DNA from 3 places in the Rhodococcus sp. 5G237 genome. Region 1 is predicted to be linked to each of the others. Evidence: riboswitches for the same ligand, from Rfam matches in the RefSeq annotation. Region 1 holds a riboswitch; each other region holds the start of a gene.

What was found. Region 1 has a riboswitch for thiamine pyrophosphate ahead of thiO (glycine oxidase ThiO). Riboswitches for the same ligand answer to the same signal wherever they lie in the genome.
Region 2: it holds a riboswitch for thiamine pyrophosphate, as region 1 does, so the genes downstream of both, ACWPOC_RS07910 (3-oxoacyl-ACP reductase) here and thiO (glycine oxidase ThiO) in region 1, are expected to answer to the same signal.
Region 3: it holds a riboswitch for thiamine pyrophosphate, as region 1 does, so the genes downstream of both, ACWPOC_RS09515 (ABC transporter substrate-binding protein) here and thiO (glycine oxidase ThiO) in region 1, are expected to answer to the same signal.

The regions. Positions count from the first base shown of each region.
Region 1 is NZ_JBSNCD010000011.1:193,043-204,030, reverse strand. Features, by position in the region: gene ACWPOC_RS23495 (tetratricopeptide repeat protein) at 1-1,537, opposite strand, end outside; gene ACWPOC_RS23490 (glutamate ABC transporter substrate-binding protein) at 1,543-2,505, opposite strand; gene ACWPOC_RS23485 (hypothetical protein) at 2,502-3,854, opposite strand; gene ACWPOC_RS23480 (NUDIX hydrolase) at 3,992-4,846, shown strand; gene thiE (thiamine phosphate synthase) at 4,883-5,572, opposite strand; TPP riboswitch at 5,599-5,711, shown strand; gene thiO (glycine oxidase ThiO) at 5,708-6,772, shown strand; gene thiS (sulfur carrier protein ThiS) at 6,769-6,981, shown strand; gene thiG (thiazole synthase) at 6,974-7,759, shown strand; gene ACWPOC_RS23455 (hypothetical protein) at 7,851-8,384, shown strand; gene ACWPOC_RS23450 (ATP-binding cassette domain-containing protein) at 8,442-9,371, shown strand; gene ACWPOC_RS23445 (ABC transporter permease) at 9,371-10,150, shown strand; gene ACWPOC_RS23440 (M20/M25/M40 family metallo-hydrolase) at 10,243-10,988, shown strand, end outside.
Region 2 is NZ_JBSNCD010000003.1:276,514-284,339, reverse strand. Features, by position in the region: gene ACWPOC_RS07940 (hypothetical protein) at 1-353, opposite strand, end outside; gene ACWPOC_RS07935 (esterase/lipase family protein) at 462-1,484, opposite strand; gene ACWPOC_RS07930 (MarR family winged helix-turn-helix transcriptional regulator) at 1,576-2,043, opposite strand; gene ACWPOC_RS07925 (alpha/beta fold hydrolase) at 2,122-3,039, shown strand; gene ACWPOC_RS07920 (phosphodiesterase) at 3,202-4,122, shown strand; gene ACWPOC_RS07915 (stealth family protein) at 4,119-5,615, opposite strand; TPP riboswitch at 5,878-5,969, shown strand; gene ACWPOC_RS07910 (3-oxoacyl-ACP reductase) at 6,024-6,788, shown strand; gene ACWPOC_RS07905 (LLM class flavin-dependent oxidoreductase) at 6,788-7,826, shown strand, end outside.
Region 3 is NZ_JBSNCD010000003.1:646,200-657,187, forward strand. Features, by position in the region: gene ACWPOC_RS09475 (hypothetical protein) at 1-242, opposite strand, end outside; gene ACWPOC_RS09480 (protein kinase domain-containing protein) at 402-3,902, shown strand; gene ACWPOC_RS09485 (magnesium transporter CorA family protein) at 3,957-4,976, shown strand; gene ACWPOC_RS09490 (hypothetical protein) at 5,005-5,181, opposite strand; gene ACWPOC_RS09495 (CsbD family protein) at 5,301-5,498, shown strand; gene ACWPOC_RS09500 (hypothetical protein) at 5,684-5,881, opposite strand; gene ACWPOC_RS09505 (hypothetical protein) at 6,102-6,248, shown strand; gene ACWPOC_RS09510 (hypothetical protein) at 6,256-7,992, opposite strand; TPP riboswitch at 8,310-8,406, shown strand; gene ACWPOC_RS09515 (ABC transporter substrate-binding protein) at 8,443-9,456, shown strand; gene ACWPOC_RS09520 (ABC transporter permease) at 9,434-10,219, shown strand; gene ACWPOC_RS09525 (ABC transporter ATP-binding protein) at 10,216-10,986, shown strand.

The sequences.
Region 1 (10,988 bases):
GATCGTTGGGGTCGAGCAGCGGGACGGGCAGCGCCGCTGCGACATCCTGCCCCCGCAGTTTGGGGTCGCGCTCGATCCCGTCGGCGTACACGTCGGTGGGGACGAGCGCCTCGTCGGTGCCGAAGGTCGTGCGGGGCGGACTGAACAGCCTGGAGAGTCCGGGATGTTCGGTGCCGAGCTTCTTCGACAGGATCTCGCGCAGCACACCGGTGAGCTGTCCCTGCAGTTCGTCGGCGGACGAGAAGCGCTGCTGCGGATCGGGGTTCGTGGCCCGCAGGAGCAGTCGGTGGAAGGAGTCGAACTCGTCGAGCAGGGGAGCCTGCTCGGGGGTGGGCAGACCGTCGCGGTACCGGCCCTTGTCCGATGGCATGTCGAGGGTGAGGACCGCGAGTGTGCGTCCGACCGTGTAGATGTCGCTCGCGACCGTCGGCCCGGTCCGGACGATCTCGGGTGCCTGATATCCCGGCGTCCCGTACAGATAGCCGTATCCCTCGATCGCGGAGACGGCACCGAGGTCGATGAGTTCGATCTGCTCGTCGGTGACCATGATGTTCTCGGGCTTGAGGTCGTTGTAGACCAGTCCGATGTCGTGCAGATACTGCAGTGCCGGAAGCACTTCCAGCATGTACCCGATGGCCTGCTCGACCGGGATGCGGTTCGGTGGGGGATAGTTGTCGAGCACGGTACGCAGGGTGTGACCACCCAGGTACTCCATGACGATGTACCCCATCGGGGTGCCGTCGGGTGAGGGGTGCTCGACGAAGTTGTAGATCTGCACGATGCTCGGATGGCTGACCTCGGCCAGGAACTGGCGTTCGGCCACCGCGACCGCCTGGGCCTCGGCGTCGCCACCCTGCAGCAGGCCCTTCAACACCACCCAACGGTCGCTCACGTTGCGGTCGATCGCGAGATAGATCCACCCGAGTCCGCCGTGTGCGAGACAACCCTGCACCTCGTACTGCCCGGCGACGAGGTCCCCGCGGCGCAGGGCCGGAGTGAACTGGAAATGTGTTCCGCACTGGGGGCAATCGCCTTCTGTGGGGCCCGGCCCCGACGGGGTACTGCGTCCCACCGGTTGTCCGCACTTCGAGCAGAACCGCTTGCCCTCGGAGACGTGGGGATCGCGGAGGACGGCGTCGACCGGATCCTTCGTGGTGGGGACCGGCACGTCGACGAGGCCGGCGATGCGGCGACGCTGGGTTCCGCGCGGCCGGATGCGGCGGCTCGACGAGCGTTGGGAGGACGAACGCTGGGACGACGAGCCGGACCAGATCGACGAGCGCTGGGTGGATTCGGGCCGCGTGGTGGGGACGGGGCCGCGTTCGGTGGCAGGTCCGGCATCCCCGGTGGCCCGGGCGGTGGCCGGTCCCGAGTCGCTCGTCGACGGCTCGGTCGCGGGCCCGGAATCCGCCGCACGCCTGGTGGCGGGCCCGGAGTCCACTGCCCGTTCCGTGGCGGGCCCGGAGTCCACTGCCCGTTCCGTGGCGGGGCCGGAATCGACCGACGGGGTCTCGGCCGGTTCGGGTTCGTCGGACATGGCCGTCACTCCCGGTAGTTCGGTGTCGGGGGTGACGGAGTGGGACCGAGCACCCGCAGGTACTTCTCGTACAGCGCCGTCCACGTCCCGTCGGAACGGATCCTTTCGAGGGTGGCGTTGACGAACCGTACGAGCTCGTCGCTGCCCAGCCGGATTCCGATTCCGTACGGCTCCGATCCCAGGGAGGGGCCGACGAGTTCGAGATAGGGGTCCTGCGAGGCGAGTCCGGCGAGGATCGTGTCGTCGGTGCTCACGGCGTCGACCTGCTGTTGCTGGAGGACGACGAGGCAGTCGGCCCACGACGGCACGGTGAGGATCGACGCCGACGGCTGTACCTCCCGCATCCGGAGCAGCGAGGTCGTGCCCTCGACGATGCACACGCGCCGGCCGGCGAGATCGGCGGCGGAGCGGATGTCGGATCCCCGGACGACGAGCACACGCTGCTGGGCCCGGAAGTACTCGGTGGAGAAGTCGACCTTCTCGCGACGGGCGCAGGTGATGCTCATGGTCTTCGCGACGATGTCGACGGTGGAGTCCTGCAGCGCCTTCTCGCGCTCGGCCGACGACAGGATGCGGTAGTCGACGAGAGCGGGGTCGCCCAGGAGGTCGCGGGCGATCTCGCGCGCGATGTCGACGTCGAAACCGGTGATGCGCCCGGTCGCGGTGTCGCGGTAGCTCATGAGGTTGCTGCCGGTGTCGAGGCCGACGATCAGCCGGCCGCGCGTGCGGATCCGATCGATCGCAGGTCCGGTGGCATTCGGGTCCGGGGGAAGGGATGCGGTGGGATCGCCGCAGTCGGGGGCGGGAGGTGTGGCCACCGACGACTCGAGCATCCGCGCGTTCTCGGGGAGCGGGAGGGAGGTCGTCGTCCCCTGGAGGCCGGGGGCGCGCGGTGGGGGATCGGTCGCGCACCCGCCGGCGAGTGCGGCGACGACGCACAGGCTCGCAACGAGCACGCGCTTTCTCACTGGTACTCCTTCAACCGGGGCCGGAGGCCGACCCACACGCCGACCAGCGCCACCGTCAGCAGCACCACCGACATCGGTGCGAGGCCGGCGAGGGTGCGGGAGGCGCGGAACTCGTTGTCGCGCAGTTCGGTGCGGGTGTCGTCGATTCCTTCCGTCAGAGCAGCATCGAGAGCGACGAACCGCGCGGTGGACTCGCCGGGACCTGCGCCGACCGCGAGGACCGAGGCCGCCGCGTAGTCGCCGCGGACGAGGGCGTCGACCATGCGTGCATGCGAGTTGATCCAGGCCTCGTGCGCCGACCGGGCGGTCTCCACCGCCTCGGCGCCGGCCTCGAGGGCGGAATCGCGAGCGTACTCGTCGAGGATGTCGCCGAGTCGCGACATGTTGGTCCCGAAGGTGTCGTCGTACGCGCCGGTCGTGTCGCGCCGGGCGATCAGCAGGGTCTCGGCGGTACGCGACTGCTGGGCGAGGATCCGTCCCTCGGTGAGATCGGCGAGCGGTGCCGCACCGCGCTCGATGGCGCGTTCGGTGGCACTCGACGAGGCCAGGCCGGCGACGAGCAACCAGCACAGCAGCGCGCCGGTCGCGCCGATCGCGACGAGGATTCCGGGATTGAGGGTGCGACGAGAGCGGCGGCTCACGACGACGTGCGCCACGCACAGGGCAGCGACCGTGACGAGGAGCAGCCCGATCGCGAGCCAGGGTGGTCGCACCGCGTCGCGCTGGGTGTCCTCGACGGCGGCGACGCCGCGCGTGTGCAGTTCCTGCGCGGCGGGGAGCAGTTCGGTCTGCATCAGGTGCGAGGCCTCGCCGAGATATGCGGCGCCGACCGGATGCCCGGTGCGATTGTTGGTGCGGGCCGTCTCGATGAGGCCCGTGTAGACGGGCAGCAGCCGCCCGATCTCCGTCAGATTGTGTGCGGTCTCGCGGTCGGCGTCGGTCAGTCCGGTCGCTGCGATGACGAGATATTCCGCGGCTTCGTCGGTCGCCTGGATGTAGCGACTGCGCACCGCCTCCGGTTCGAGTCCGCCCGAGATGAAGCCCGTCACGGCGGCGGCGTCGGCCACCGACAGCGCGCTGTAGAGATTCTGGGCCGCGCTGGCCAGCGGCTCGATGGACGCGAGGAGACGATCGTGGGTGGCCTGCCTGCCGGACACCATCGTTGCGGAGACCGCTGCCGAGGCGACGAGCAGCACGGTGAGCACCCCCCCCAGGACCACCAACCGGACCGGCGTGGATCGCAGCAGGGCACGGGCGTCGTCGAACCGGGCGTCCGGAGTGTCCGTATCGGCGTCGTCGCGGATGTGGCTCTCGACAGGAGCGAAGGGAGGGGTGATCCGTACGTCCACCGGGCACTCCCTTCCTCGTGTCGAGCGGTCTGAGGGGAGCATATAAGCAGCCCGGCGGTATTGTTGCCGTCCACGGACGGCGGGGATCCGGTACCGGGCACAGGCCCGGACGAGGGCGGGTCGGAGAGGCGGACGCAATGCGTGGAGACGGTGACGGCTGGGCGGTCGGACCGGACGGTGAGAAGCGCTGGGGACGACACGGTGCCGCAGGTCTGCTGCTGCGCGCTCCGCTCGCGGACGGTCGCCCCGCGGTTCTCCTGCAGCATCGGGCGGCATGGTCGCACCAGGGTGGCACCTGGGCACTTCCCGGCGGAGCCCGCGACTCGCACGAGAGCACCGTCGACGCCGCCGTGCGGGAGGCCCACGAGGAGGCCGGCATCGATGTCGCGGCCGTGACGGTGCGCGCCGAACGTGTCACCTCCGGTCTCGCGGGCGGATGGACCTACACCACCGTCGTCGCCGACGCCACCGAAACGCTCGTGACCAGCCTCAACCAGGAGAGCACCGAACTGCGCTGGGTGCCCGAACCGGAGGTCGAGGCGATGCCGCTGCACAGCGGCTTCGCCGAGGCGTGGCCGTCGCTGCGCACCTCACCGGTCCGCATGCTGCTCGACACCGCGAACGTGCTCGGTGCGAGCGGCCCCACCGGATGGTGGCGCGACCGCCCCGGCGCGACGAGCGCCCTGCTCGCCGACCTCGCCGCGGTCCTGCCCCGCACGGTCGAATGTCCCGACGGGACGTTCGGTTGGGTCCCCCGCGTCGAAGCGGTCCTCGAAGGGCATGCCCGCGACGCGACGATCGACGACGTCCGGATCCCGGTGCACAGCGCGGACGGCAGCGGCGACGACGAACTGGCCCGGCTGGCCTCCACCGCGACGGCCGTGGTGGATCCGGGGGTGACGGTCGTGGTCACCGCGGATCGCGGCCTGCGCGCACGGTTGCCCGAGGGCACGATCGCGATGTCGCCCTCGGCCGTGCTGGGCTGGCTGTAACGCCTCACGCCGGCAGCGCGGCCTTTCGGCCGTCTTTCAGGCCGGCAGTGCGGCCTTCAGTGCTGCCGCGGCTGCCCGTGGATCGGAGGCCTTCGTGATCGCCCGGACCACCGCGACCCGCGTGGCCCCGGCGTCGAGCACCTCGGGGAGCCGCTCGAGATCGATGCCGCCGATCGCGAACCACGGTCGTGCCGGCTGCGACTGCGCGACCTCGCGCGTCACCTCCAGCCCCGCCGCGGTGCGTCCCGGCTTGGTCGGGGTGTCCCACACCGGCCCGGACGCGAAGTAGTCGACGCCCTCCTCGATGTCGGCGAGCGCGGCCTGCGCCCGGCTCGACGTCGAGCGGCCGATGACGATCTCGTCGCCGAGGATCTGCCGTGCGTGCCGCACCGGCAGGTCGCCCTGACCGAGATGCAGGATGTCGGCGCCCGCCGCGAGCGCGATGTCGGCGCGGTCGTTCACGGCGAGAAGCGCACCGTGGCGTGCACACGCCTCGCCGATGATCTCGAGGGCGGCGAGTTCCTCGCGTGCCTCGAGGCGTCCGAACTTCTTCTCACCGGCCGAGTCCTTGTCGCGCAACTGGACGATGTCGACCCCACCGGCGAGGGCCTCCTCGACGAACCGTGCGAGGTCGCCGGTGTCCCGGCGAGCGTCGGTGCACAGGTACAACCGGGCGGTCGCGAGGCGGCCGCGCGGGTCGGGATGGTTGCCGCGATAGGTGGTCACGACCAAGACGGTAGCCTCTAGGCAGAAAGTGACGACACGGGAGTCCCGAGGTTCGCGGGGCTGAGAGGGGGCCTGCCGGCCCCGACCGTTATGACCTGACCCGGATCATGCCGGCGCAGGGAGTGAGGTGGACCAATGGCAACTGTGGCCGTCGTGGGTGGCGGAGTGATCGGGCTGTCGATCGCATGGCGCGCGGCCCGCTCGGGGCACATCGTGACCGTGCACGACCCGAATCCCGGTAGCGGCGCCTCGTGGGTGGCCGGGGGAATGCTGGCCCCGCTGTCCGAGGGCTGGCCCGGCGAGGACCACGTGCTGTCCCTGGGTGCGGCCTCGCTCGACCGCTGGCCGGGATTCGCGGAGGCACTGCGCGCGGAGACCGGCGTCGACGTGTTCACCGCCGAGGCGTCGCTGACCGTCGCGCTCGATGCGGCGGACGCGGCCGACCTGCGGACCGTCGCCGAATGGGTCGGGGAGCGGGGGCACGAGATGCGTCTGCTCTCCCGTGCCGAGATCCGGGAGTTCGAACCGTCGCTCGGTCCGAAGGTGCGTCTCGGACTGCTCGCACCCACCGAGTGGTCGGTCGACAACCGCGCGCTCGTCGACGCCCTGCGCGTCGCGGCCACCGGGGCGGGGGTGCGCTTCTCCGACTCCGCCGTGCACGACCTCGCCGATCTCTCGGACGACCAGGTGGTGCTCGCCGCCGGCTCGGCGTCGGCGCGACTGTGGCCGGGACTTCCGGTCCGTCCGGTCAAGGGCGAGATCCTGCGCCTGCGGGTGCGGCCCGGCGCGACCCCGCCGCCGCAGCGCACCGTGCGCGCGAGTGTCCACGGTCGCCCCGCCTATCTGGTGCCCCGCCACGACGGTCTCGTCGTGGGCGCGACGCAGTACGAGGCGTCCGACACGCAGGTCACGGTGGCCGGGGTGCGCGATCTGATCGCCGACGCCGAGCGGATCTTCCCGGCGCTCGGCGAGTACGAACTGTTCGAGGCGAGTGCGGGCCTGCGCCCGATGACCCCCGACAATCTGCCGCTGATCGGCCGGCTCTCCGATCGTGTCGTCGCCGCGACCGGCCACGGCCGCAACGGTGTGCTGCTCACGCCGCTCACCGTCGACGCGGTGCTCGCCGAACTCGGTGGGCGGTCGCTGGCCGACGCGCAATACGCCTGTCCTGGACGAATTACGGAAGCGAGTGTGGGATGACGAACGTGTCCGTGGGCATCACCGTCAACGGTGAGGACAAGTACTACGACGCGGCCCCGACCGTGTCGCAGCTGTTGAACGAGCTCGGTCTGCCCGAGAAGGGAATCGCGGTCGCCGTCGACGGTGTCGTGTGCCCGCGCGGCCGCTGGTCGGAGCCGGTCACGCGCGGAGCGAGCATCGAGATCCTCACGGCGGTTCAGGGTGGCTGACACACACGATCCCGGCGCCGACCTGCCGCAGCTGACCATCGCCGGCCGCACCTTCGGGTCGCGGCTGATCACCGGCACCGGTGGCGCAGCGAACCTGGCCGTGCTCGAGGAGGCACTCGTCGCGTCGGGTACCGAACTGACCACCGTCGCGATGCGCCGCGTCGACGCGGCCTCCGGAACCGGTGTCCTCGACCTGCTGCGCCGTCTCGGCATCGAACCGCTGCCGAACACCGCCGGGTGCCGCGGCGCGAAGGAGGCCGTGCTGACCGCCCAGCTCGGGCGGGAGGCGCTGGAGACCGACTGGGTGAAACTCGAGGTCATCGCCGACGAACGGACGCTGCTGCCCGACGCCATCGAACTCGTCTCCGCGGCCGAACAACTCGTCGACGACGGCTTCGTCGTCCTGCCGTACACGACCGACGATCCCGTCCTCGCGCGACGGCTCGAGGACGTCGGCTGTGCCGCGGTGATGCCGCTCGGCTCGCCGATCGGGACCGGCCTCGGCATCTCGAATCCGCACCACATCGAGATGATCGTCGAGGCCGCGGGTGTGCCGGTGATCCTCGACGCGGGAATCGGAACCGCCTCCGACGCGGCGCTCGCGATGGAACTCGGTTGCGACGCCGTGCTGCTCGCGACCGCCGTCACCCGCGCGAAGGATCCGGCGCTGATGGCGTCGGCGATGCGCCACGCCGTCGAGGCGGGATTCCGTGCCCGGCACGCCGGTCGGATCCCGAAACGCTTCTGGGCTCAGGCATCTTCGCCGATGGAGCCGTGACCGGTACGGAAAACCCTTGAGAATCTTCCTGTTCAGGGGTTTTTCGATTATCGCGTGACGGGATACCGTGCGGTCGGTACGATCCCCGGGCATGACAATTGCACACCGAATCCTTTCCGCCGCGGCTGCCGGGCTCATGGGTGTCGCCGTCGCCGTCACGGCACCGGGCGTGGCAGGCGCCCAGGAGCCGTGCCAGCTGAGCCGGTCGAACACCGGACCGAGGACGTGCGAGATGACGCAGCTGGCCACGCCTCCCGTGCTGACATTGGGCGACGGCATCTGCGCCGGCATCGTGCGCGCCGGTGGAACCGCCTTCGACGGCCCGCTCTACGAGTACTCCATGGCTCCGGGTGCCACCCACGGGATCGAACTGCGGATCACGCAGGGCTACTCGCTTCTCGGCGAGTGGACGCCGAGCATCCTGAACTGCGACGTCACCGTCGCTTTCGACTGGCACAATCTCGACACCGGTGCCCGCGGTACGGAGACCCGCTTCGTGCCGGCCTTCCACACGAGCACCCGGCCGTTGTTCATGCACGTGTTCCCCGGGCCGGGCCGCGTCGTCCTGACGATGCGTACCGAGCGACCGAGCATCCCGGTCACGACCGAGGTCTTCGTCCCCTGACGCACCCGCCTGCGGCTCCGGGATGCGCTCGCCGGAGCCGCACGTAGGGTGGTGCGCATGATCGAAGTGACCGGCTTGACCAAGACCTTCGGGTCCACGACCGCGGTCGACGACCTGACGTTCACGGTCCGTCCCGGCATCGTCACCGGCTTCCTCGGCCCCAACGGGGCGGGGAAGTCCACCACGATGCGCATGATCCTGGGGTTGGACCGGCCGACCTCGGGAACCGCACTGATCGAAGGGAAGCCGTACAGCGAGCTGACACGGCCGCTCACCACCGTCGGGGCGCTGCTCGACGCGAAGTGGGTGCATCCCAACCGGTCGGCGCGGGCGCATCTCGCCTGGCTGGCCGCGTCGAACGGTCTGCCCGCCTCGCGCGTCGACGAAGTGCTGCGCCAGGTGGGTCTGACGGAGGTCGCGGGCAAGCGCGCCGGCGGCTTCTCGCTCGGCATGTCGCAGCGACTCGGTCTCGCCGCCGCACTGCTCGGCAACCCGCGCGTGCTGCTGTTCGACGAACCGGTCAACGGTCTCGACCCCGAGGGCATCGTGTGGATCCGGCGGTTCATGCAGGCGCTCGCCGCGGAAGGCCGCACGGTACTCGTGTCCAGCCACCTGCTCTCGGAGATGGCGCAGACCGCCGAACATCTCATCGTCATCGGCCGTGGACGGCTCATCGCCGACACCTCGGTGAAGGCGTTCGTCGACCGCGCCTCCGACTCGTTCGTCGTCGTGCGCAGCCCGCAGCTCGACGAGCTGCGCACCGCGCTCACCGAGCGCGGACACACCGTGCGGGAGGACGACGGCGCCCTGCACGTCTCGGGCGCTCCGGCCGCGGAGATCGGCGAACTCGCCGCGACCCGGTCGATCGTGCTGCACGAACTCGCGGGACGCAACGCGTCGCTCGAGGAAGCGTTCATGAAACTCACCGGTGGCGAGGTCGAATACCACGGATCCGGAGTCGACGACGTCATGAAGGGTGGATTGTGATGAGTACGGCGCTCGACACACTGCGGGCCGAACGGATCAAGCTCACGTCGGTGCAGTCTCCGCTGTGGTGCACCGTCGTCATCGTCGCCCTCGGCCTGGGTCTGGCCGCGATCCTCGGGTCGGTCTCCCGCGCATCGGCCGGGATGGACGACGAACTGGGACGGTTCTATCCGACCGTGGACGTCGCGGTCAGCGGCGTCACCGGCTTCGGCGTGCTGGTGCTCATGATCCTCGCGGCCCTGTCGGTCACCAGCGAGTACCGCTTCGGGGTCATCCGCACGACCTTCCAGGCCACCCCGAACCGCACCCTGCTCCTGACGATGAAGGCGCTGCTCATCGGCGTGCTGGGCGCGGTGCTGACACTCGCGGTCTCGTTCGGTGCCTTCTACCTCGCGAAGGCGCTGGCCGGGCCCGACGCAGGTCGCGAACTCGTCCTCAGCGGCGACACGGCGTGGCGCGCGGTCTACGGCACCGCGATCTACGCGTTCCTGTGTGTCTTCCTCGCGATCGGTGTGGGCACGCTGCTGCGGCAGTCGGCCGGCACGATCGCGCTGCTGATGCTGTGGCCGCTGCTGCTCGAGTCGTTGTTCGCGTTGTTCGGTTCGGTGGGGCGCGAAATCCAGCCGTTCCTGCCGTTCGCGAACGCGAACAATTTCCTGGGCATCGGACAGGGCATCGAATTCCATTGGGGTCCATGGGGTTCGCTCGTGTACTTCGCGGCCTTCTCGTTCCTGGTGTTCGCGGCCTCGCTCGTGGTGGTCAACCGCCGCGACGCCTGAGGTTCCGCCTCGGCACGCCCGAGGTACTGCTTCGACGCACTGTGCCGCACGGTTTCCCCGTGCGGCGCAGTGCTTTTTTGTACGCTCGGTCGATGGCGCGGGCGCAGACGAGATACGGCATGCGGGGAGCGGCGCTGATCGCCGCCGGTGTACTGCTGACGGCGGGATGCTCGGAGGCGGAGTTGGAGGCGCCGCCCGTCGACCCGACGGCGCTCGCCGACGCCGTGCAGCTCGATGCCGTCATGACGCACCTGACGGAACTCGAACGGATCGCCGGTGAGAACGACGGAAACCGTTCGCTCGGGACCCCCGGCTACGACGCGAGCGTCGACTACGTCGCCGGAGCCCTGCGCGACGCCGGATTCGACGTGCAGACACCGGAGTTCGACACGACCCTGTTCACCGTCGAGAACGAGCAGCTCACCGTCGACGGGGAGCCGATGGGCGTGAGCGCACTCGGCATGTCGCCGTCGACGGGACCGGAGGGGCTCACCGCGCGTGTCGTGCGCATCGCCCCCGACGACACCCCCGGTTGCGAGGCCACCGACTACGACGGCATCGACGCGACCGGCGCGGTGGTGATCGTCGATCGCGGCGTGTGCACCTTCGCCGTCAAGGAGCAGGTCGCCGCCGAACGGGGAGCGGCCGCGCTGCTCGTCGCCAACAACGAGGACGGCCCGCTCGCGGCCGCCGGTCTCGGGGCGGAATCGAACCCCCGCATCCCGGTCGGTGGGGTGGCCGGGGCCGACGCCGAGCGTCTGTCCGCCGCGACCACCGTGACGGTGACGCTCCAGACTCGCACCGAGGACCGGAAGTCGCGCAACGTGATCGCGCAGAC
Region 2 (7,826 bases), on a different contig from region 1:
CTCCGCCCGGACTCGCCGGTGTTGCGGTTGTGCCAGTCGACGAGCACCTGGGTTCCGTACCAGTTGATCCCGATGCTCGGGATCAGGCCGCCGGGCGGCACGGGCAGTTCGTTGCCGCCGAAGAGATGGAGGGCCGGCTCGAGCTCTCCGCCGGGCGGTGCGGATTCACCGGACGACGCGGTGACGGTCCACGTGAACGGTGGCGCCCAGAACAGCGGGTTCGCGCTCGAACAGGTCATCGTTGTCGACGTCGGTGCCGCCTGAGCGACCCCACCCGCCGCGATCATGGCTGCACCGACCGCGCCCGCAGTGAGTGCTGCAGTTCCTACCCGACGCAGAGCTCGCACGTTCATGAACCTCCCCATCCGATGAATGACGACGATGACACTGTGCAACATCCGTCACAGAAAATCTCGGCATTTCACGAGACAGGCACCGCGACGTGACGAGGAGCGAACGGCTCACGCGCCGGGGCGACTCGCGACCACAACCTCCTCGGTTGCGGGATTGCTGATCGTCGGATCCGGGCTCCAGCCGAGGATCGGCGGCACGAAGACGCACTCCAGCGGCCCTGCCGAACCCGGATCGAGCGCGTCGAGGACGAACCATGCCGCGTTCGGATCGTTGACGATGCCGGCATGTTCGACGAAGTCGTTCGCGCAGTGGTCCTGCAGCACGATGTTCGTCGCGTTGGGTGCCTCGCGATAACCGCTGGTATACGGAAGGACGATCTCCTCGTATCGGGTCATGATGTTCGTGTACGTCACCTCGTCGGCGTAGACGCCGGCCTCTTGGATCGTGTGGATCCAGTCCGATCCGGCGAGGACCTGCGGGCACGCACCGCACCCGATGAAGTGAACGAGATTCTCCACGTCCTGTCGTACACCGACGTGCTCGAACAGCTCGAACGACGCCGCGAGCAGGAAGGCGTGGCTGCCCTCGTAGACCGGTCCGAGCGAGACGTAGTCGTCGACCTTCTCGTTGCCGCCGAGGAATTTCACGTACCAGACAGGCATCAGGGTGCCCTGCGAGTGCCCGACGAGGTCGACCTTCTCCGCGCCGGTCGCGGCGAGGACCTCGTCGACGAAATCGGAGAGTTGCTGCGCGCTGTCCTCCATCGGCAGCAGTCCGCCGACGGAACTCAACGGCCAGGGGAGGTCGGCGTGGTTGCCGTAAGTGAGGGCGAAGACGCAGTAGCCCTCGTTCGCGAGGAGCGGTCCGAGGTACGACCAGTTGTTGTGCCGGTTGAGCACCGTGCCATGGACGAGCACGACGGGATCCGGATGTTCCTCCGACGGGACGCAGTCCCAGTCGTTCGTGCCGAGCGCGCTGCCGTTCGGATCGCCGAACTCGTGAGCGAACCCGTCCAGAAACGTTTTTCCGACGGGCAGGGGAGGAGCGGGCTCCTCGGCGGCTGCCGTTCCTGCCCCGACCACGGTGAAGGTGACCGCGAGTGCCGCGGCGACCCAAGAGCGTATCTGCATTCCCATCCCCCCGAAGTATGTGGATGGGCATGGAAGTTAACAGAAATTCTCTCTGCCGGGCAGTGGGGTTCCCATGCGGGTCGGTGCTGCCTCAACCTTCGGTGTTCTCCGGAGAGCGCGCGGACTCGACGGCGTCGGTCATGGAGCCGAGGAACTCCCGCACGACCTCCAGTTGCGGCTCGGAGAAGGACTCGAGCGCGGCGGATGCCCGGGCGAAGAGTGGGCCGAAGAAATCCCAGCCGAGTTTCTCGGCGGCCGGGGTTACCCGCAGGATGACGCGCCGCCGGTCGTTGCTGTCGCGATCCCGGCGCACGTGACCGGCCCGTTCGAGCCTGTCGACGAGTGCGGTGACCGATGCGGTGTTGAGTCGCAGGTGCTCGGCGAGCCAGCCGGGTGTCGCGATCTCCCCGGCCCGTTCCCGGTCGAGAAGTCCGATCAGTGCTCGCAGATCGGTGGGATGCAGCGCGTGTTTCTGTGCGAATTCGGCGCCGAGCAGATCGAGTTGCACGGTGAGCGCGCGCAGCCGGTGGATCATGTCGAGTCTGCCGTCGTCCGTCATGTCACCTCCGCCTCTCGACAGACTCTACTCGCCCACCTAGTATCTCGATCATCGAGATATTCGGGGGTGGAGGTTCCGATGCTCCGGTCACCACGCACATCGTTCGCAGAATCAGACGAGGGCCGCGCCTTCTACGCCGCGTACGACGCGCTCCTCGCGAAATGGCCGCGCGGCACCGTGATCCACGATCTCGACTCCCGCTTCGGCACCGCCCGCGTCACCGAGTACGGGCGACCCGACGCACCGCCGGTCCTGCTGCTCCCGGGTGCCGGCGCCACGTCGATGGCCTGGTTCGCGACCGCCGCGGCGTTGGGGGAGACCCACCGCGTGCTGGCCGTCGACATCATCGGCGACGTCGGACGCAGCGTCGCCGGTGGTGATCCCGTCCGCAACGTCGACGATCTGCTCGAATGGCTCGGGTCCGTCGCCGATGCTCTCGGGGCGACGCGGTGCGCACTCGTCGGTCACTCGTACGGCGCGATGATCGCGCTCGCGGCGGCCGTCCGGACTCCCGAACGGGTCGATCGGCTCATGCTGCTCGACCCCAACTCGTGCTTCACCGGGATGCGGTTCGGCTACCTCCTGCGGGCACTTCCGGTTCTCGTCCGGCCCACCGCCGCCCGCGAACGGGCATTCCTCGAGTGGGAAACCCGAGGGGCACAACTCGATCCCGACTGGGTCACCCTGATGGCGCTCGGCGCGGCACACTTCCCGACGGCGAAGACGATCGTGCCCCGGCGTCCGTCGTCCGAAGAGTTGGGACGGTGCACTGCCGATGTCACGGTGATGCTCGCGCGGTTCGGACGAGTGCACGACCCGGACAAAGTGGCACGCGCTGCCCGGCAGGCCCTGCCGTCCTGCCGGGTCGTCACACTCACCACCGGTACCCACCACACCCTGCCGATGTACCCGAGCGACGAGGTCGACGCAGTGCTGCAGGATGCATTGGGTGCCGGTGCGCCCGTCGAACTGGATTGTGACCCAGATCACCAGTGAATGTTCGATTGTCCGTTTCCGCAGGTCACCGCGCAGTAACGAGGTGTTCGCCGGAGGTTCGGGGTCTCGATGTGATCCAGAAGTCATGGAGTCGTAGAAACAGACTCGCTACCGTTGATGGCGATCGAGTGCCCCGAAACGGGCGAATGGAAGTGAGAGATCATGGGCAGCTCTCCAGCCCCTGAGCGAATTGCCGAATATCCCAAACCTTCGCACACCCTCCTTCATCTCACCGATACACACCTCGTCGGTGGAGACGAACTCCTCTACGGCACCGTCGACGCCGACACCCGCCTCGGACTGATTCTCGAGGACATCCGTGCGTCGCAGGTCCGTCCCGATGCCCTGGTGTTCACCGGCGACCTCGCCGACCGCGGCCAGCCCGACGCCTACCGCAAGCTCCGCGGTCTCGTCGAACCGCTGGCAGCAGCGCTCGGTGCCGACATCGTCTGGGCCATGGGTAATCACGACGACCGCGCGACCTTCCGTGAGGAGCTCCTCGACGAAGATCCCGTGGGCGCACCCATCGACGAAGTCCACATGGTCGGCGGACTGCGGATCATCACGCTCGACACCTCGGTTCCGGGCCATCACCACGGCGAAGTCTCCGCCGAGCAGCTCGCCTGGCTGGCCGACGAACTCTCGACACCCGCCCCGTTCGGTACCGTTCTCGCACTGCATCATCCGCCGGTACCGAGCGTGTTCGACATGGCTGTCCTTGTCGAACTGCGCGACCAAGCGGGCCTCGCCGAAGTACTGCGTGGCACCGATGTGCGCGCCATCCTCGGCGGTCACCTGCACTACTCCACCTCGGCCACCTTCGCAGGCATCCCGGTGTCCGTCGCCTCGTCGACCTGCTACACCCAGGATCTGAACGTCCCGGTCGGCTCGCAGCGCGGACACGACGGCGCGCAGGGCTTCAACCTCGTGCACGTCTATCCCGACACCATCGTGCACTCCGTGGTGCCCAGCGGAAGCTACGCCACCGCCGGGCAACCCCACACGGCCGAGGACGCGGCGCGGCGCCTGGCCGAGGCCGGCATCCGCATCCCCGAGAACCCCGACCTCACCGTTCGCGTCTAACCGACGTCCGGTCGGCCCGGGTAGTCGGTCTCCCAGGGCGCCGGAATCGGGTAGTACCGCTCCAGGAACTGCGTGACCTTCGCGGTGCGCAACTCCAAGTCGACCTCGGGCGTGCTGCCGTCGTTGAGGCAGAACAGGTCGAGATCGCGACGCGCCAGGATCGTGTCCAGATGTCGCAGACCGGACTTCACGGTGGTGTCGACGTACTCCACCTTCGCCGTGGTCTGCTGCACCGCGCGGCCGGTCAGCAGCGTGTAGTAGTGATAGAAGGAGTTCGTCACCGAGATGTTGTCGGCCGCCCGGAACGGGCTCGCTGCCGTCGCAGCGAACTCGTCCGCGAACTCGCGCTCCATCTCTGCCATGATCGACCTGCGCAACGGGACCGGTGTGTGCTCGAGGTGCCGAGTGATGGTGACCCCGAAGCGGTCCTGCAGGAGCTTGCGGTTCATGCGCGCGGAGTTCTCGAATCCGCTGCGCGACGCGTTGTTTCGTCCGAGGCCGATCCGCACATCGCACTCGATGAACTTGCCGACGCCCCCGCCGGAGAAGAACAGGCTCGGGCTCACCCGGCGACCGAAGAACATGTCGTCGTTCGAGTACAGGAAGTGCTCGGACAGTCCCGGGATGTGATGCAGCTGCGACTCGACCGCCATCGAGTTGTAGGTGGGCAGCGCCGACGGATCGGTGAAGAACTCCTCGCTCCGCACGAAGGTCACGCGCGGATCGTCGGCGAGCCACGCCGGTCGCGGCGAGTCGGTGGCGACGAAGATCCGCCGCACCCACGGCGCGTACATGTGGACCGAACGCAGGGCGTACTTGAGTTCGTTGATCTGCCGGTAGCGCGCCGGCGAGTCGTCACCTTCGCCGACGACATAGTTCTGCATCAGCTTCGCGCGCTTGGCCTGGAACGACTTCGACGACCCGTCGACCCACGAGAACACGAGGTCGATCTCGAACGGGATGTCGCCCGGATGGCGGTCGAACATGCCCTCGATCGTGGGCCACAGCTGTCCGTACCGCTCGACCGTCGTCCGGCGCATCTCGTCGCGCAGTGCGATCGTGCGGGTGAGAGCGTTCGGGCGAGGCATGATCACCTCGTCGTCGGTGTAGGTCCACAGTTCGATGTCGACCCCGTTCGACGCGCCGTACCGCAGCCCGCTGGTCAGCTCGACCCGTGGACGGAACAGCCGGAACACCCGGTCCTTCCTGTCGCGCGAGAGCCGACCGTCCGCCACCGGGACCGGACGCCGCTTCGAACCGACGGCCTTCGAATAGAACGGCTCGTCGGCACACCCCTCGGCGAGAGCGGCGCGCAGCCTCTTCCGGTCGGCGCGGTCGATCGCGAGGATCGGGCGGTCGCTGTCGTCGCGCACGAGCAGGTAGTCGATGTGCGCCCGGTCGAGCACGCGGCGCAGGAGCAGCGCGTCCTCGATCCGAGCCTCGTCGGGCGTGGTGGTAGTGATCGGGATGGCGTAGCGATCCTCGAACCACACCACCTCCTCGTGCCTCGCGGGGCCGCGGACCGTGGCGCGGCCGAGCGGCGGAGCATCTCCGACCTGCTGGGAAAGGGAGACGTAGGGAGCGTTGTGGGGGGCCGGCGTGTGCGTCGGAATCTCCTTTCACGAGTCGGGACAGGAATGGCCCATTTTAACGCCGATCTGAGCTAAGTTCCCGCGTCGGGGATGTGACGATCCGGTGAAGTCTGCCGTGACCGGCTCTCGAAGCGGTGAAACCGCGCGGTGTAGCCTGTCCGCAGGACTCGACACGGGGTGCCGGAAACGGCTGAGAGAACACCCGTCGAACCTGATCTCGATCATGCGAGCGAAGGGATGCCGAGCCGGCGACAGGGCACAGGTCTGTCGCCCTCACGCACCCTTCCCCACACAGGGAAGGCACAGAAGATGTCATTGCAGAACCAGGTCGTCCTCGTCACCGGCGCCGGTCGCGGCCTCGGCCACTCCATCGCGCAGGCGTTCGCCGACGAAGGAGCCGCCGTCGTCCTCGACTACCGGCGCAGCGGCGAGGGCGCCCACGAACTGGCCGACAAGATCGGACCCGAACGGGCGGTCGCGCTTCAGGCCGACGTCACCGACCACGCCGACGTCGAATCGCTGTTCACCCGGGCCCGCGAGCACTTCGGACGACCCGTCACCACCGTCGTCAACAACGCCCTGCCCGACTTCTCGTTCAACGGCGACGCCCGGCCCAAGGCCGACGAGATCGGATACGACCGGTTCGGAGCCCAGTTCGACGGCGTCATCGGCGGCGCGGTCAACGTCATCCAGGCAGCTCTGCCGGGCATGCGGGAAACCGGCGGTGGCAGCATCGTCAACATCGGCACCAACCTGTTCCAGCACCCCGTCGTCCCGTACCACGACTACACCGCCGCCAAGGCCGCACTGCTGTCGTTGACCCGCACCTTCGCCGCCGACCTCGGCCCCGACGGGATCCGCGTCAACATGGTCTCCGGGGGCCTGCTGCGCACCACCGACGCGTCGTCGGCGACACCCGAAGCGGTGTTCGACCTCATCGCGTCGTCGACGCCGCTGCGGAAGGTCACCACGCCCGAGGACTTCGCGGCCGCGGTGCTGTTCTTCGCCTCCGACTGGTCGCGAGCCGTCACCGGACAGAACCTGGTGGTCGACGGCGGACTGGTGATGAACTGATGGCCGGACCACGCACTCTTCACCTCAACGCCTTCCTCTACGGCGTCGGGCACCACTCGTCGGCGTGGCGGCATTCCGGTTCCGCGGCCGAACGCATCGGCGACATCACGTATTTCGAGGAACTCGCCCGTACCGCCGAACGGGGATGCCTCGACGCGGTGTTCTTCGCCGACGGTCACAGCGTCAACCCGAAGTACACGGCAGGCACCCCGTGGTTCCTCGAACCGCTCACCGCACTGTCGGCGATGGCACGCGCGACCGAGCACATCGGTCTCGTCACCACCGTCTCCGCGAGCTTCTTCACGCCCTTCCACGCCGCCCGGATGCTCGCCTCGCTCGACCACATCAGCGGGGGACGGGTGGGCGCAAACATCGTCACCTCGATGTTCGACGAGGAAGCACGCAACCATGGATTCGACTCCCTGCCACCGCACGCCGAACGGTACGCGCGGGCAGAGGAATTCATCGAGGTGCTCTGCGCGCTGTGGGATTCGTGGGACGACGGCGGTGTCCTCGTCGACCGGGCGGGTGGCAGGTTCCTCGATTCCGACGCGATCCGTCCGATCCATCACCGGGGCAAGCACTTCCGTGTCGACGGTCCGCTGACCGTGCCGCGGTGCCCGCAGGGCCGTCCGGTGCTGTTCCAGGCGGGAGCGTCGGAGACCGGGCGCAACCTGGCGGCTCGCCATGCCGAGGCCGTCTACTCCGTCGCGTGGGACATGACTGCGGCGCTCGAGTACGCCACCGACCTGCGCGCGCGGATCGCCGCGGCCGACAGGGATCCCGGTACGGTCGCCATCCTGCCCGGACTCGTCACCTACGTCGGTCGCACCGAAGAGGAGGCGTGGGCGAAGAAGGCGGAACTCGATGCCCTCCTCGACCTCGATGCCGCCGTCACCCAGCTCGGCGTCTTCACCGGTCAGGACTACACCGGCCACGACCTCGACGCGCCGGTCGCCGACCTGCCACCCATCGAGGAGTTCAATGGGCCGCAGGGGCGCTACGCGACGGTGCAGCGCATCATCGAGACCCGCCGCC
Region 3 (10,988 bases), on a different contig from region 1:
GCTGCCGCGCGGTCCTGGCCCCACCCCTCGAGCTCGTCGAGGTAGGGCAGCAGAGCCTCGCAGTTCTCCTCGTAGCTCTTGCCGAGTTCGACGCTGGTGCCCGAGGTGCCGGCCTCCGCCGAAGCCGAGGTGCTCGTCGTGGTGGTGGTCTCCTCGGCCGAGTCGGATCCGTCCGAGGATCCACACGCCGCCGCAAGCAGGACCACACCTGCACCGAACAGCGCCGCGAGAGTCTTCTTCATCTATGTCCCACTTCTGGTCGCAGTGTCGTTTCGTCCGTTCCCGGTGAGGCACCGTGGTCCGGCCGGACCACGTTAGACCAGGGGCGACGCACGATCTGCAGCGGGCGTGCACATTTCGAGACTATCCTGGGGAAACGGCTTCCCGAGGTGATTGCGCCGATGACCGAGAACGATCCGGCCGCCACTCAGCGCGCGCCGATTGTCGACGTCGCAGAGACCGACATCGTGCGCGCGCTGCACGATGCCGGTTTCACCGACGCCGTGGAGATCGGCCGCGGCGGCTTCGGTGTGGTCTACCGCTGCCGGCAGGCCGAACTCGACCGTGACGTCGCGGTGAAGGTGCTGCGCCGCTCCCCCGAACCCGCCGATCTCGAACGCTTCCTGCGCGAGCAACGCGCGATGGGGCGGCTCTCCGGCCACCCCAACATCGTCACCGTGCTGCAGGCCGGCGCGACGGACACGAGCCTGCCCTATCTGGTGATGCACTATCACCCGCACGACTCTCTCGACACCCGCATCCGGCGGCACGGGCCGATCACCTGGCCGGAGGCGGTCCGGATCGGGGTGAAGGTCGCCGGCGCACTCGAGACGGCGCATCGTTCCGACGTCCTGCACCGCGACATCAAGCCCGGCAACATCCTGCTCACCGAGTACGGCGAACCGCAACTGACGGATTTCGGTATCGCCCGCGTCGGCGGCGGCTTCCGCACCACTGCCGGTGAGATCACCGGTTCCCCCGCGTTCACGGCACCGGAGGTGCTGCGCGGTCATGCCCCGACTCCGGCCGCCGACGTCTACGGCCTCTCCGCGACCCTGTTCGCGGCGATCACCGGTCACGCCGCCTTCGAGCGGAAGGAGGGCGAGAAGATCGTCGCGCAGTTCGTGCGCATCACTTCCGAGCCCGTCCCCGACCTGCGCGGCGAGGGCATCCCCGACGACGTGTGCGAGGCCCTCGAGCGCGGTATGGCGACCGATGCCGAGGACCGGCCGCAGACGGCCGCCGAGTTCGGCGATCTGCTCCGCGACGTCCAGCGCGCCCACAACCTGCCCATCGACGAGATGGCGCTGCCCGGGTTACCGCCGTCCGGCCCGTTCCCGCCGCGCTCGGCGCCACCGCTCACCGGGCCGGCCTCGACGGTCTCCGGCCGCTCGTCCACGGTCTCGGGACGCACCGGTCCGTCCACCGCACCGTCGACCAGATTCCGGCCGCCCTCGACGTCCCGTCCCCTGATCGAACGCAGCCGTCTGATCTCGTTCCTGCGGGCCGGCGGACGGCGCCGTCTCATCGCCATCCACGCCCCCACCGGCTTCGGCAAGTCCACCCTCGCGGCGCAGTGGCGCAACGTACTCGCCGCCGAGGGAGTGCCGGTCGCGTGGTTGACGGTGGACAGCGACGACAACAACGTCCTGTGGTTCCTCGCGCACCTCGTCGAGGCCATGAAACAGATCCGGCCCGTGCTTGCGCGCGAGCTCGGCCAGATCCTCGACGCGCACGGCGACGAGGCCGAACGGTACGTGCTGTGCACGCTCATCGACGAGCTGCACCGCACCGACACCGCGGCGACGCTGGTGATCGACGACTGGCACCGCGTCACGTCGACGGAGACCGTTGCCGCCCTCGAATTCCTGCTCGACCGCGGATGTCATCACCTGCAGCTCGTGGTGACGAGCCGCAACCGATCCGGACTTCCGCTCAGCCGCATGCGCGTTCGCGACGAGCTGGTCGAGATCGATTCGACGGCACTGCGGTTCGGGGTGGACGAATCGAACGCCTTCCTGCGCGACATCGGCGGGATAGACCTCGACCCCGAGGACGTGGAGGATCTCACCCGCACCACGGAGGGGTGGGCCGCAGCACTGCAGCTCGCGTCGTTGTCGTTGCGTGACAGCGACGATCCGTCGTGGCTCATCGAGAACATCACCGGCCGGCACCACGCGATCGGTGAGTTCCTCGCCGACAACGTGCTGGCCGGTCTCGAACCCCGGATGTACGAATTCCTCCTCGCGACCAGCATCACCGAATCGATCAGTGGCAGCCTGGCCGTGGCACTCACGGGCGATCCGCGCAGCCAGGCGATGCTCGAGGAGGCGGAGGAACGCGACCTGTTCCTGCGGCACGTCGACGACGAACGCGTGTGGTTCCGCTACCACCACCTGTTCCTCGATTTCCTGCGGCGGCGTCTCGAACGCGACCATCCCGACAAAGTCGCGGACCTGCACCGCACCGCCGCCGACTGGTTCGCCCGCAACCGCATGCTGCAGGAGGCCGTCGACCACGCCCTCGCCGCCAACGACACCGGCTTCGCCGTCGACCTACTCGCCGACGACGGCATGTACCTGATGGAGCACGGTCACATCGCCACGCTGCTCGCCCTGATCGACAAACTGCCGCCACGGGCCGTCGCGAACGATCCGCGCCTGCTGCTCACGCAGGCCTGGGCGAACAGTGCGCTGCTGCGGTTGGACCGGTGTCGCAGAACCCTCGCGGCGGTACGGGAACTGCTCGACCGGGGGGTGACGGACAGCTACGACGTCGAAGCACTCCGCATCGAGGCGGACGCCGTCGAGGCGTCGATCCTGATGAACTCCGACCGCATCGACGGCATCTACGAGCTCATCGCGCCGTGCCTGGAGAATCCGACCTCCGTGCACCCGTGGGTGGTGGCGGCCGCAGCCGACTTCGCCTCGTACGCCGACATCTTCCGCTTCGACTTCGCCTCCGCGATCGGGCGGCAGGAATGGGCGGAGCCCTACCACCGCGAGACCCGCGGACCGTTCGCGTCGATCTACGGTCAGTGCCTGTGCGGCATCGCGGCGAACGAACGACTCGACGTCGCCGCGGCCGAGAAGTACTTCCGCACAGCGCTGCGCCGAGCGCGACGCAACGGCGGGATCCACACCCACGGAGGGCGTCTCGCCGCTGCCATGCTCGGAGAGCTGCTCTACGAACAGGGACGGATCGCCGAGGCCGAAGCGTTGCTCGACGAGAGCAACCTGCTCGGAATAGAAGGCGGTGGAACGGATTTCCTCATCGCTCGCTTCGGTACCGCTGCGCGCCTGAAGATGCTGCAGGGCAACCGGGAGGCAGCCGTCGCCCTGCTCGCCGAAGGACTGCGGGTGGCGGCGCTGCACGACCTGCCACGCCTGCGGGCACGCATCGAGAACGAACGGGTCCGGCTCGGGATCACCACCCCCGGTCCTTCGACGCGCACGATGCCGGAGAAGACCACACCCCACCCGGACGGAACCGTCGAGATCACCCTCCAGATCGAGGACTCCACCGCGATCCGATTGCTCAGCGAGAGCGGGGAGCCCGAGGCGGCGGAACAGGCCGTCGATTGGGCGCGGATGTGGGTGCAGCGCACCGCCTCGCGTCCCCGCGCCCACCTGCAGGCCCACCGTCTGCTCGCCTCCTGCCTGCACGCAGCCGGGCGCATCGAGGAGGCCGCGGAGACCCTGGCCGTCGTGGTCGACGCGTGCGCGGCGCGCGGGATGGTGCGCTATCTGACCGACGGCGGGCCACACGTGATCGCCACGCTCACCTCGATGCAAGGGCGGATCGAGCGGGGCCTGTGGCCTGACGATCGGCCACGGATCGACCTCGGGTTCGTCGACGAGGTGCTGCGATTGGTAGACACCGAGCATCGTCCTGTCGTGTGAACCTCCTACGGGGGACGTGGTGTGAACCTCTCGTATTGCGGGGATCCTGCCGAGGTGACGGACCGATACGACAACTCCATCCGGACCCGGCGGTGGGCCCACGGGAAACTCGTCGACGAAGGTTTCCCGCTGTCCGCTGTCTCGGAGCATCTCGCCGATCCCGAGGCCTTGGTCTGGGTAGATCTGTGGGATCCCGAACACGCCGCTCTGCTCGAACTCGCCGAGGAATGGAACCTCGACCCGCATGCCGTCGAGGATTCGCTAGCACACGGCGAGCGCACGAAGGCCACCCGCTACGCCACCCATACCTTCCTCACGGTCTACGCGACGCACCTGTTTCCGGATTCCGAGGACGAGGATCAGGCGCACGAGTCCCGGCTCCGCACCACGCGGATCTCCGCCTTCGTCCTGCCCCGCGGCGTCGTCACCGTTCGCCGCGGCACTCCCTTCGACATCGACGAAGTGGTGCGCCGGTGGGACGAGAACACCGACCTGCTGCAGTACGGGCCGGGTGCGCTGATCCACGGCCTTCTCGACACGGTCGTCGACGGGCAGTTCGAGACCATCCAGGAACTCGACGACGCCGCCGAGGACCTCGAGGACTGCCTCTTCGAGGACGGTGCCTCCACCCGGCAGATCCAGCGCCGCGTCTACCGGCTCCGCAAGGAACTCGTGCAGCTCCGGCGGGTCGTGCTGCCGATGCGCGAGGTCGTCAACGCCGTCCTGCGCACCCGCGCCGAGAGCAACCACCACCCCGAGCTCGACAGCTCCTACAACGACCTCTACGACCACGTGATGCGTGCTGCGGAGTGGACCGACTCGCTGCGCGAGATGGTGAACACCGTCTTCGAGACGAACCTGTCGCTGCAGGACGCGCGCCTGAACATCGTCATGAAGAAACTGACGGGATGGGCCGCGATCATCGCCGTCCCCACGGCCGTCACCGGCTGGTACGGCATGAATGTGCCCTATCCCGGAGTAGGCGAGGCGTGGGGACTGATGAGTGGGGTCGGGATCATGGTCGTGTCGGCGATCGTGCTGTACGTGCTGTTCAAGCGCCGCGACTGGTTGTGAACCCGCGTTGCTCGGTGAACGGCTCTGTTCAGAGGAAGACGACGAGCAGCACGACGATCACGACGACCACCGCGACGGCAGCGATCACCGCACCCGCCGAACGCCGGCGCTGCACCGGCCCGTCGCGGACGAGTTCGGGATCGGCGTCGGGCGCGTCCCCGATCGGGTCGTTGTTCTCGGGACCGGAGTTGGTGGGATGCGACATCGGTCTCCTCCTGGCTGTCTGTGTCGAAGTCTGACACGGACGAGTCGGTCGTGTTCGGTTTCAGGCTGTTCGGGCCGGGTACTCCGTCAGAGCAACGTTCGATGACACAGGAGGACCCCATGGCCGACTTCGTCGACAAGGCAAAGCACAAGGCAGAAGAAGCGGGCGGCAAGATCAAGGAGAACACCGGTCAGGCGACCGGCGATCGTGATCTCGAAGCCGAGGGTCGCGGCGATCAGACCTCCAGCGGTCTGAAGCAGGCAGGCGACAAGGTCTCGGATGCCGTCGAAAACGTCAAGGACGCTTTCAAGAAGTAGCCCCTGAACTGCGCGGTGCCGGTAGTTGCGACTACCGGCACCGCGCTGTTGAGGTGCTCGGCACCGCGTCGTGGAGGTGCTCGGCACCGCGTCGTGGAGGTGCTCGGCACCGCGTCGTTCGTTCGGGTACCGCACCGAGCTGTGCCGGTGCGTGCAGCACCCCGCTCTCACGGGGTGCTGCCGGACTACTTCGAGGAGGTGCCTTCGGTGTCGTCGAAGAAGTGCCAGGTGCCGTCCTGCTCGTTCTGCGCCTCCATGCGCCAGCCGAGTTCGCTGTTGTCGGCGCGCTGGTCGACGAACCAGGCGTGCGCGTCGTCCGCGCTCTCGATTTCCTTGGTATCCACGACGTTCCCGGTCGGGTCGATCACTCTGTAGGTAGCCATGCCGAGTGTCTTCCCACGCGACTCGCCGGTCAAACGTCGCGCGAACCTTCTGGTGTAGGGTGGAGTCATCGTTCGGCTCGCACATGATGAGCAACCTCGCACCACAGTGCCCGAAGGTTCCGAGCCGAACGTGAGAGTTCCCCGCCGCGTGTACCGCGGCCCCTCTTCTTCGCACTGCCCCACGGCCGGGGTCTACCCGGCCGCACCCGAAAGGACGGCCATGAGCCAGAACAAAGAATTCGACAATCCTCTCTTCCTCGCGCCCACCACTCCGGAGGCCGACGCCGAGACCGAACCCGTCACCGCTGTCGCCGAAGTGAGCGGACCCCACGACTACACCTCGATCTTCTCCGCGCGCGGCGCCTGATCCCGCCTCATCCGACTGTGAAGCTTCCACCCCGGTCGGCTGCGAAGTCGGCCAGCGCCTGCGACACCTGCTCGGGCCGCCCGTCGTTCTGATCGGCGGCCGCCGTGAGCACATCGAGGTGGTTGTATCCGGACAGAACCCACCGGCGTTCGTTCGGATGATCCGTCTCGGGCAACGAGATACCTCCGTTCGCCACCAGCGTCACCACAGGATTGCGCGTGACACCGTCGCGGTGGAGATGACCTTCGAAGCGGGTCGCCGATGCGAGGTCGAACGGAAGCCTCGACGGGAAGTACCACTCGGTGAAATCCAATGGTGGCTCCGACAGATTCCGCGCGAGCTCCGCGATCGACGTCACCTCGCTCCCCCGATCGGTGTACCGCGCCTCGTCGGGTGACGACGCTTCAGTGCTCACCTCGTCGTAGTCGAGCCACCGGTAGACGACTCCCGGATCGGCGAAGACCGCCGGCGACGCCTTGAGCGCATCGCCGAAGAATCCCGACCCGAGCACCTCCGGCGTGGCGGGAACAGGAAACAGCTTGTCGCGCACGGGTGCCCCGGTGATGAATCCGACGCTCGCCTGCAGGAACCCCAGCGGTTGCGAATTGTCGTCGAGGATCGCGCCGAGCACCGCCTCGTTGGTCGCGTTCAACGTCCGCACGTCCGGGTCGCCCGTCGCGAACATCGCGTAATCCCCCGCCAGCAGAGTGCGCAACGTCCAGTCGATGTTCGGGTTGTCGGGCATGTGCGAGACGATCCCGTCGGTGCCGTCCGGGTCCAGTCGCGCGGCGAGTCCGGTGAGTGCGAGCAGATTCGTCGTCTCGGGATTGATGACCGCGGGAAGTGCCAGCACCGGCGACGCCGTGGAGATCGAACCGGACAGCGCATCGAGCGGAGCGGATACCGTGTCGGGCAGATCCGGGAGCGCGCCCCGGCCGGGGAAGGGCGCTCCGGCTCTGATCACCGTATCGAGCGCGAAGTACCCACCGCACTGGTTGTAGCCGGCGTCGTCGGTGGTGGCGGGATCTCCGTCGAAGTCCCATTCCGCGAAGTAGCCGGTGATGAAACCACCGAGAGAATGTCCGCCGCACAACACTTTCCGTTTCCGCAGTTCCGGGTCGGGAAGTTCGTGACGCAGCAGGTCGTACTGGTCGCGCAGCGTCTGCTCGAGTCCGACCTGCGAAAGCCACGCGACGTCGGCGCCGCTCGCATGGCCGGCGAATCGTCGCCCGTCCACTTCAGCACCGCGGAAGTAGTAGTCGGTCGCGGTGTCGAGCGAACCCGTCCGCAGCGCCGCCCGGGTACCGGTGTGGTCCTCGAGGCAGTTCGATCGCCGGTCGAGTGCCCAGAACTCGACATGGGCACCACGGGCCGCGGCCGCGACGACGGTGTTGCGCGCGACGCTCTCGAACGCGCCCGCTCCCTCGAAGATCCCGGGCTGGGCGACGAGGATCCGGTCGGCGTCGGCCGAACTGTCCGGTCCGTCGGCCGACCGCCACCGCAGATACGACAGCCGGTCGCATGCTGCGGGTCGCGGTCCCGCTTCCGCCGGCAGCGGCGCGGGTATCGACACCACGGACCCGAACACCTCGCCGGCCAGTGGCGCCGACGAGGTGTACGGCATTTCGGTGCGTCCGGTCGGCTCCGACGCGGTGCGTCCGATCGGCTCTGCCGACACCACCGATGCCGTGAGCACACTTCCCATCACCGCCGCAGCCAGTGCGGCGCCCATCCTTGCGCGCATCCCATCCCCCGATCGGTTCGTGCGTATTGAACACCGTTGCGGGAGTCGGGTCTACGGAAACGACAGAAGAAAGGACCCGTCGGAGTTCACCGACGGGCCCTTCATCGTCCACGCAAGGGGGAGGCGTGCGCAGACCGATGGCCTGCCGTTCGGGGGAGGTGACAGGGACCATCACTCGAAGAGTCGGGACCTTCGACCCTTCCGTTACGGGTGAAATGCGAGGGTGACACCCTGACCTGGGCTTTTGCGTAACTTCGGGTCACATCTTCCGTTCTGCTCCCGTCCCGGTGGTCCCTGGAGGGCATGGTGCTAAGGTCGCCCGTGACACGGGGTGCTCCGCACGAGCGGGGCTGAGATCACACCCGTCGAACCTGATCAGGTAATGCTGACGAAGGGATGTCCCGACATGACCATGCCTGTACCCACATCGATCCGTCCCCTGCCCTCGCAGTGAAGGCGCAGCGGACTCTCGCCGGACTGCTCACCCTCGTCGCCGCACTCTCCGCGGTCGTCGGGTGCTCGTCCGATTCCGGGAGCGACACCATCCGATTCGCGTTGGACTGGACGCCCAACACCAATCACACCGGCCTGTACGTGGCGCAGCAGGAGGGTCTGTTCGCCGACGCGGGTCTCGACGTCGAGATCCTGCCGTACAACAACGCGACCCCCGACACCCTCGTCGACGCCGGTAGCGCCGAGTTCGGGATCTCCACGCACGCCACATCGACCATCGCCAGAGCCGCCGGGTCCCGGACCGTCGCGGTCCTCGCACCGCTGCAGCACTGGGCGACAGGGATCGCCGTGCGGGCCGACAACGCCGAGATCACGCGGCCGGCGGATCTCGACGGCAAGACCTTCGCGGGCTTCGCGAACCCCGGTGAGGACGAGATGCTCGCCGAGGTGATCCGCAACGACGGTGGTCGCGGTGAGTTCGAGAATGTGACGCTCGGGACGTCGTCGTACGAGGCCGTCTACTCGTCGACTGCCGACTTCACCGTGTCGTACCTGGCGTGGGAGGGTCTCGAGGCCGAGCACCGCGGCCTGCCCATGCGGTACTTCGGTTTCACCGATTACGGCTTCCCCGACGCGTACGCGATCGTCGTCGACGGCAACGAGGACTGGATGACGGAGAACCCGGAGCAGGCACGCGCTTTCGTGCAGGCGCTGCACCAGGGTTACCGGATCGCCGCCGACGATCCCGACCGCGGGGCCCGGGCCCTGATCGAGGCGAACCCCGGGGCCTTCCCCGACGAGGAACTCGTCTACGAGAGCCAGCGCATGCTCGCCGCCGAGTACATGCGCGACGCCTCCGGCGCCGTCGGGGTCCTCGACGCCAGGAAATGGTCGGGCTATGCCCGGTTCCTCTACGAGAACGGCCTGCTGTCCGGACCCGACGGCAGCCCGTTGACGACCGAGCCCGACTGGTCGACCTATGTCACCGATGACTACCTCGAAGACCGATAGCACCGGCCGCGCACGTCGACTCCTTCCCGCCCTGCTCGTCGCCGGGGCGCTGGTCGCGATCTGGCAGACGTACGTCGTGGTGAGCGGTATCCGCCCGCAGGTGTTGCCCTCCCCCGCACGCGTTCTCACGCAGGGGTGGGCGCATCGCGTCGACATCGCCGGGCACGCCTGGTCCACACTGCAGGTCACGCTCGTCGGGTTCGCCGTGTCGCTGGCCCTCGCGTGGGTGCTCGCGATCGCCGTGGACTTCTCGCCGTGGCTGCGACGGGCCTTCTTGCCGTTGTTCGTGGTGTCACAGACCCTGCCGATCATCGCGATCGCGCCCTTGATGATCATCTGGTTCGGATTCGGACTACTGCCGAAGATTCTCGTCATCGCGCTCGTGACGTTCTTCCCCGTCGCGATCGGACTGCTCGAAGGGTTCGCGGCGGCCGACCGCGAGGCGGGCGCGTTGCTGCGCAGCATGGGCGCGTCGCGGTGGCAGCAGTTCCGTTACGTGCGCCTGCCGTCCGCGCTTCCCCGCTTCTTCACCGCCCTGCGGATCGGGATCACCTACGCCGTAGTGGGGGCGGTGTTCGCCGAATACGTCGGCGCGACATCCGGTCTGGGCATTTACATGAGCACACAGAAGAATTCGTTCCGCACCGATCTCGTGCTCGCAACCGTGGTGGTGACGGCCGTTCTGTCGCTCACGTTGTACTCGCTGACCTACGTCGTCGAACGGGTGGTCGCGCCGTGGGCACTCACGAAGGGGGCGAAATGAGTGCGGTGACGGTGACCTCGGTCCACAAGGCGTACGGCGACCGGGCGGTGATCGACGGCATCGACTGTTCCGTCGAACCCGGTGAATTCGTGTCCCTCATCGGGCCGAGCGGGTGCGGCAAGTCGACGCTGTTCTCGATCGTCGCGGGGCTCGAACAACCCGACACCGGAGAGGTTCTCGTCGGCGACTCCCCCGCAGCACCCGGGGGGGTCGCGCTGATGCCGCAGAAGGACCTGCTGTTCCCTTGGCGGACGGTGCTCGACAACTGCACACTCGGACTCGAGGTGCAGGGTGTACAGCGATCCGACGCTCGCGCCCGCGCCCGCGAACTGCTGCCGACCTTCGGCCTGGCCGGCTTCGAGGACGCTGCGCCGCACCAACTGTCGGGCGGTATGCGTCAACGCGCGTCGCTCGCACGCACGGTGCTGCAGGGACGCGACGTGCTCCTGCTCGACGAGCCGTTCGGCGCACTGGATTCGCTGACCCGCACCGAGATGCAATTGTGGTTGCAGCAGGTGTGGCAGCAGCATCGGTGGACGGTGCTGATGGTGACGCATGACGTCCGCGAGGCGGTGTTGCTGTCCGATCGGGTCGTCGTCCTCGGTCCGCGACCGACGCGGGTGGAGCACGAGGTGCGTGTGCACCTGCCTCGACCTCGAACCCTGGAGATGTGCGCGTCGAGCGAGTTCGTGGCGCTCGAGCAGAACCTGGTGGACCTCCTGCACCGGTCACGTCACGGGGATCAGCGGAGGATGACCTCGAGATAGTC